2 regions of the Priestia sp. TSO9 genome follow, and region 2 is predicted to be linked to the other one. Evidence: riboswitches for the same ligand, from Rfam matches in the RefSeq annotation. Region 2 holds a riboswitch; the other holds the start of a gene.
The links. Region 2 has a riboswitch for S-adenosylmethionine ahead of LJC66_RS05715 (hypothetical protein). Riboswitches for the same ligand answer to the same signal wherever they lie in the genome.
Positions count from the first base shown of each region.

Region 1: it holds a riboswitch for S-adenosylmethionine, as region 2 does, so the genes downstream of both, metE (5-methyltetrahydropteroyltriglutamate--homocysteine S-methyltransferase) here and LJC66_RS05715 (hypothetical protein) in region 2, are expected to answer to the same signal.

Region 1 is NZ_JAJEKD010000015.1:650,729-654,493, forward strand. It holds gene metE (5-methyltetrahydropteroyltriglutamate--homocysteine S-methyltransferase) at 1-1,549, opposite strand, end outside; cobalamin riboswitch at 1,699-1,887, opposite strand; SAM riboswitch class I at 1,967-2,077, opposite strand; gene LJC66_RS18440 (hypothetical protein) at 2,157-2,408, opposite strand; partial or broken gene LJC66_RS27980 (hypothetical protein) at 2,609-2,836, opposite strand; gene LJC66_RS18445 (metallophosphoesterase family protein) at 2,991-3,765, opposite strand, start outside.
Region 2 is NZ_JAJEKD010000009.1:584,940-588,704, forward strand. It holds partial or broken gene LJC66_RS05705 (GNAT family N-acetyltransferase) at 1-507, shown strand; gene LJC66_RS05710 (amidohydrolase) at 555-1,709, shown strand; SAM riboswitch class I at 1,773-1,874, shown strand; gene LJC66_RS05715 (hypothetical protein) at 1,943-2,185, shown strand; gene LJC66_RS05720 (M20/M25/M40 family metallo-hydrolase) at 2,652-3,765, shown strand, end outside.

The DNA of each region.
Region 1 (3,765 bases), on a different contig from region 2:
ATTGCACCCAGCCAAACTTCGTAAACTGAAAGCCTCCTAATTTCTCACCGAAGTATTCGACCATGTCCGTACGCTCAAACTCTCCGTGCACAAGGACATCTAAGCCGATGTTTTCTTGAATTTCGATCCATTTTTTTATTTCCTCGTTAATGTACGCTTCATATGCTTCATCGCTTAACTCGCCTTTACGCCATTTTAGACGCTCTTTTCGCACTTCTTTTGTTTGCGGAAAGCTTCCAATCGTTGTCGTTGGAAGAAGCGGCAGTTGAAAAGCTTCTTGCTGAACGCGCTGACGTACGTCAAACGGCGCTTGTCGCTCTGCTTTATAGCTATGCAGCTGCTTCAGCTCTTTTTGCACGTCTTGATGATTTCGAAAAGATGATCCATTTAATGCTTGAATTGCCTGTTTGTTTACGCTTATTTCTTCTTCTATTGCTTCTTTTCCTTGCTGCACCGCTTTTGTTAAAAGCGTGATTTCCTTCAGCTTTTCATCTGCAAAAGACAGTGCGTTTTTTAGAATTGGCTCAATGGTTTTTTCGCTTTTCACCGTGACAGGAACATGTAATAAACTTGATGAAGGCTGCAGAATCAAACGGTCTTTTGATACGGCTTTTTCAATTTCACTGATCGTTAAAAGCTGTTCGTCCAAATTTTCACGCCAAATGTTTCGTCCGTCAATCACTCCTGCTGCCAGCACTTTATCAGTTGGAAAACCATATTTATTAAGAGCCGTGAGATTTTCGCCTCGGTCATGCACAAAGTCTAAACCGATTCCTTCAACAGGAAGAGACACAACTTCTTTGTAGTGATCAACGCTGTCAAAATACGTTTGCAAAATGACTTTTACATTCGGTGACGCTTCCTTCAAAGTTTGATAGACTTCTGTGTACAGTGCCAGGTCTTCTTTTGATAGCGTTGTAGCTAAAACCGGCTCATCTATTTGTACCCACTCTACTCCTTCTGCCTGCAGCTCCGCTAAGATAGTTGCATAAAGCGGAACAAATTGTTCAACTACTTCTTTAAACTCACTTTTTTTATATCCTTTTGACAGCTTCACAAATGTTACTGGACCTAAAATAACGGGCTTGCCTTCAATATTCAGCTTCTGTTTTGCTTCTTTGTAAAATTGAAGCGGGCGATTTTCTACAAGTGCGGGCGTACATTTGTCAAGCTCTGGTACGATGTAGTGATAATTTGTGTTAAACCATTTTGTCATCGTAGAGGCTACCGCACCTTTTGTTCCTCGCGCGATGTCAAAATACGTTTCAAGCGATACCGGTCCTCCGTCATAATCAAAGCGCTTTGGCACTAGACCAAACATAGTCGCTGTATCTAGCACATGATCGTATAAGCTAAAATCGCCGACTGGAATTAATTCAATCCCTGCGTCACGCTGTTTTTTCAGATTCACTAGACGAAGAGCTTCAATTTCCTGCAAAAAGATATCTTTCTCTAGTTTTCCTGCCCAAAACTGCTCAAGCGCTTTTTTCCATTCTCGTTTTTCACCAATTCTTGGATAACCTAAGTTTGAACTTTTTACACTGCTCATTTTTTCCACTCCCTGTATATTTTTTATCGATAAACTAAAAAATCTCTCTTTTCGAAATGAAAAGAGAGATGATACGCATACTTAACTAAAGTTGAGATATCCTGTTTTTCTCAACACGTATTCCTCACTCCTCTCTATATCCCGTAGAGCTTAAGTGCATACAACAGGCAGGTCTCCTGACTTAGGTTCATCGCTTCCTATCCCTTCCCATTTCAATATGAAACAGTGGTTAATAAGTTGCTCCCCATTACAGTGGCGGGACCGCGCCGGCTTTTCACCGGTCTTCCCTTTTAAGCTGCATACATTCGTTACACAGCACCTGATGCATTTTTATAAAATTGTTCATTCAAAACATATTCACATAAAATAAAAAGCCTCTCTATCATGAATAGAGAGGCATAGTATCTATGAAATCCTCTCTTATTTTTCAAAGCTGTACGCTTTGCAGGATGTAGCACCTTTTCAACAAAAATGTTAAATGGTTGCCGGGCTTCACAGGGCCAGTCCCTCCGCCTCTCTCAATAAGAGTTTTAATTGTTTATAATATTTTGAATGTAGAGTCATCTTAACACCTTAGATTTATGTTGTCAAAAATTTTTTTAAAAAATCAGTTTTCAGGAGGCGTTGACGCTAATTTTTGCCTTAATAATTTGTAATCATCTTTTCGATGTGTTTCGATTAAATCTTTTGCTCCCTGGTGATATCCTGACGAATAAATGTACTCTACCGCTGTTTCGATAAGCTTTCTTTTTTCTTCGGCACACTCCCGGTCCATTAGGGGGAACAGTCTACCTAAAAGGTCATTTAAATCTTCCTTGATAAAACGATCAAGTCCTTCTTGCATCTTTTCATTTGCCATGATTGCTCCTCCATTTGCTGTGTATGTTCTAAGCCTCTATAAACAGGCATTTCACTGTAAATTTTAAGATAAAGTTAAGTCATTAAACAGTATATCAAGTGAATGTTTTTCTTCAATTACATATGTAATACAAATATATGACAAATATAGAGAATATATCATCATTCATTATCTATTATAACGTTTGACTGAGCCTTCTGCTACAAGGTTTCGTACGGTTTTCCAAAAGAGGTTGAGACATCACGAAATGAATCTAATCTAAAGACAAATGGGTACATGAGCTGAATCACTTTTGACACCGCTGTTGATTTCCGTACAAGACTTCGCTTTCCGCGGGCGGTCGCTGAGCCTCCTCGTCACATACGTTCCTGTGGGGTCTCACCTGTTCCGCTTTTCCCGCAGGAGTCTTCGTCTTGTCCTCCAATCACCTGCTAGAAAGACCTATACACATGAAACCTACGTTTACCCTAACAAAAAAGCGAACCACTAATCACACATCTTGATCGATGATTCGTTTCACTTCGTCCAAAACCCTTTTGTTCCAGCCTCTTTTTTTGAACCTAGCTTTCTACTTTCTTGTTTTTACAAACAATTTCTTCGAGGTCCTCCAAAATCCTTCCAAAGAAGAGGACCTAAAATGTCGTACCTGCTTACAAAAAACTCTGTAAAATTATAATTATTTAAAATTAAAGGCGGCTCAAAATCAAGGGGAGCACCGGCGCCTCCTGACAATACAAAATCAGTGCCTCTTCCAAGCGTAAACGACCCGTTTCTATTTTTTCTAATAAACTGCTCGTCATACGCATGCACGTGGCTGACTAACACTTTTTTCACGCGGTGTTCTTGAATTAAATCAAAAAATTCTTGACTTTGAGGAGTCGTTACAGGAAACCCTTCAAGGTTTGTCCACCGACCGATATTTGGCTGTGCATGCATGGCTATAACGGTATTACGAGGAGCACCCTCTAGCTGCTGTTCTAAATAATGAAGCTCTCTATCTGTAAATCCATATATTTTGTTTTTGGGACTGATGACATTATTTAATGCGATGCACCGGAAGTTAAAGACAGGAATATCAATGACCCAGTGTACTTTTCCGATAGTGGCTCTGAAGTTTTCGAGATTGCTTTCATCAAGGTACAGTTCATCATGATTCCCTACGCATACAAACATAGGAATGTTTGGTGCGATTCTTTCAACAACTTTAACAAAATGCTCCAAATACTCTTTTTTCCCTGTATAGACGGTGTCTCCCCCATGAATAATAAACAGCGGGTTCAATTCTACCGCCTTTTTTAACACAAGCTCAAATTCACCGCTCATCGTGAAACAATCATCGTTTGGTCCGTCACCTCTG
Region 2 (3,765 bases):
ATGAAAAATGAATTCCGTTTGGCAACAAATGACGACGCAGATAACTTATTGAACTTAACTCTACAAGCATATAAGCCTATTCGAGAGCTAGGCATTCCTTTCTTAGCAGCTACTGCTGATCTTGCCCTCGTTAAGAAAAATATTTCTCAAAACCTTTGCTATGTATATGAAGAAGATAAAAGAATCGCTGCAACTGTGTCGATACGAATGCCTTGGGGAGAACATCCAGGTCCGTTTGCTGTTCCGCACCTTTGATGGTTTGCAGTAGACCCGTCGTTTGCCAGGAAAGGCGTTGGTTCTAAGCTGCTGTATCTAGTAGAGGAAGAGGTAATAAAAAATACGTTTAAATCACCAGGTGTGTCTTTAGGAACAGCAAAAGAACATCCTTGGTTAGTTGAGATGTATGAACGAAAAGGATATGTTCAAGCTAAAGAAAAGCACCTTGCAGAAGGTTATACGACCGTATTTCTTTATAAAAAATTCAATGAGGTACACTCTTTGTCGTAAAAGATAGAGAAGTGATCTAAATTAAGAAATGTGAAAGAGTGATAAAGATGACAGATCAATTACTACTAAATGAGCTAATAGACATACGCCGTGAGCTGCACCGGTTTCCAGAGCTTTCAATGAAAGAATATGAAACAACTAAACGTATTAAAAAGTGGTTAAAGCACTATGATATTTCTACAGCGGATGCATTCCAATTAGACGTAGGAGCAGTAGCAGAAATTGTGGGAGGAAAGCCGGGACCTACTATCGCTATTCGAGCTGATATTGATGCGCTGCCAATTGAAGAAAAGACCAATCTGCCATTTGCTTCTGAAGTGAACGGTGTTATGCACGCATGCGGCCATGATTTTCACACGGCTTCTATAATCGGAGCAGCTATCCTTCTTAAAGAGCGTCAGCAGGAGCTTTGCGGTACGGTTCGATTTATCTTTCAGCCAGCCGAAGAAACGGCTTCTGGGGCAAAAATGCTAGTGGAAAAAGGTGTGCTTGAAGGAGTGGAAGCGATATTTGGGATGCATAACAAACCGGATCTTCCTGTAGGGACCATAGGTATCAAACCGGGACCTTTAATGGCAAGCGTTGATCGTTTTGAAATTGACGTCAAAGGAGTAGGAGGTCACGCGGGCATCCCTGAAAAAACAGTAGATCCGATTGCTGCTGCTGGTCAAATTGTTACTAGTTTACAAACCATTGTCAGCCGTAATCTCAGCCCCTTTCAAAATGTTGTTGTCAGCATAACTCAAATCCACGGAGGGAGCTCGTGGAACGTCATTCCTGACAAAGTAACGCTTGAAGGAACGGTGCGTACCTTTCAAGAAGAAGCGAGAGAAAAAATACCGGCTCTTATGAAACGAACTGCTGAAGGGATTGGCGCAGCTTTCGGGGCTTCAGTAGACGTTAAATGGTATCCATATCTTCCTGTAGTCAACAATGATGATACGCTGGAAAAAATGGCTATTAAAGCGGCAGAAGATCTTAGTTATCAAGTCGTAGAAGCTGAACAATCGCCTGGAGGAGAAGATTTTGCCGTATATCAGCAGCATGTACCAGGATTTTTTGTATGGATGGGTACAGCTGGAGAATATGAATGGCACCATCCTTCTTTTTCATTAAATGAAGAGGCATTACTTGTAGCAGCTTCTTATTTTGCTAATCTAAGCTTTCATTTTTTGAATTCATTCCATTACCAAAAAAATTAAAATATTTTTATTTTTCTATTTACGCGGATGAAATTGTTTGATAAAATAAATTTTAAATTAAAAAAGTTATCACGAGTGGACGAGAGATCTGGCTCTTTGACTCCACAGCAACCTACGAATGTAAGGTGCTCCTACCAGCAAAGCATGTGCTTTGGGTGATAAAACGGGTGAAAAACTCATTTTGCATCAAAGCAAAATGAGTTTTTTTTATTTTTCTAAAAGGAGAGGGTTTTATGAGTCATACAGCAGTTGCAGCACATACAGGAGAGAAAGCATTAAAGGAAGCCGTGAAATTATTAGGAAAGCATTATGAAGTAGCTTATCGTGAATTAGAAACATTTTACGAAATTGTGGTCGAAAACCAAGTTCGTACATATGCTGTAGGCATAGATATTAAAGATGTACAAAAAGCAAATGAACTAGAAATTTATTCATCATGCTGTTCCAAGCTTGAGCGAGTAGGCTGTCTGTTATAGAAGTCTGCTCGCGCCTCTATTTTTTAAGTATTTTTAAATAGAAAGCATGTTTTTTGACAACCGAAGAATCTGGTGGGTATAATCATTACTCACTAGGTTTCAAAATTAATCATAAATTGTCGAAATTTTTACACAAATTAAAGGTTACATTCGAAATGAATTGTGGTATGTTATAAAACAAGAATATTTTATGAAAGGAGCATTGAAATGGAAATGTCTCTTGAACACGGAAACGATGCAGGAAGCGAACAGCTTATTGATCGTATCCTAGACTTTTTAGAAGATGACCAAAAGTAAAAAAAGAGTGTGCGGTGCTATCCCTAGCCGCGCACTCTTTTTTTATCATGTGCGTAAAGGCAGCGCCATACTATGATACATAGGGATAGAATGAAAGGGTCTCTGTCAAAGGGATTGACGAATGGTTTTGTTTGATAGAAAATTTAGAAAAAGGAAAGAGATGAAGGGTATGTCGAACAAAACATCTTTGTATCAAACAAAAGAACAGTTAAAAAAACTTGTAAGCGAATTGGTTTCTATACCTAGCGTGACAGGAACGATGGCAGAAGTGGAAATGGCTGAATCGATAGCGTCGTATTTATTGAAGCTGCCTTACTTTCAAAAAAACGAGCAGGTCGAGCTTCATTCAACAGGAGACGGGCGATCGATTGTCACAGCTTTTGTTCAAGGGAAAAATACGAATAAAACAGTTGTACTCGTAAGTCATTACGATGTAGTGGATGTACAAGATTATGGACAGTGGAAAAAAGATGCTTTTCACGCTCATACATTAACGAGTACTTTTTATAACCATATGGAACAAGTTCCAGCACACGTACAAAAGGATATGATAAAAGGAGACTGGCTTTTTGGCCGAGGAACGATGGACATGAAAGCAGGCATTGCCCTGCATATCAGTATGGTTGAACGAGCATGCAACGGAGAGTTTGACGGAAACATCCTGCTGCTGTCGGTGCCGGATGAAGAAGTAAATTCGCTTGGGATGAGAAAAGCAGTGCCTGTTCTTTTAGAACTTGCCCGCAAACATCAGCTGGATTTTTCTCTCATGCTAAATGCAGAACCAGTGTTCAGCCGCTATCCCGGAGATCAAACGAACTATGTGTACTCAGGATCGATTGGGAAGATCATGCCAAGCTTTTTGTGTTATGGAAAAGAAACTCATGTAGGGGAACCGCTAGCTGGGTTAAATGCTAATTTACTAGCTTCTTATTTAACAAAAGAAATAGAATTAAACGTTGATTTTTGCGAAAAAGTAAGAGATGAAACGAGTCCACCTCCTACGGTGCTGATACAAAAAGATTTAAAAGAAGAGTATTCAGTTCAAGTTCCGCACTCTGCCGTTGTATTATTTAATTTATTTATGTTAAACCGCTCTCTTAAAGAAGTAACAGATCTGCTGTTGAAATCGGCTGACAAAGCGGCTTTGAATGTGAAAAAACATTATAATAAAGCCGCTAGGCAGTACGCTGCGGGAATGGAGGGTTCATCTCTTGACGTGAACGTATGGACGTATGAAGAACTTTATACTCATGCAGTCAAACAGCACGGTGAAAAATATGTGC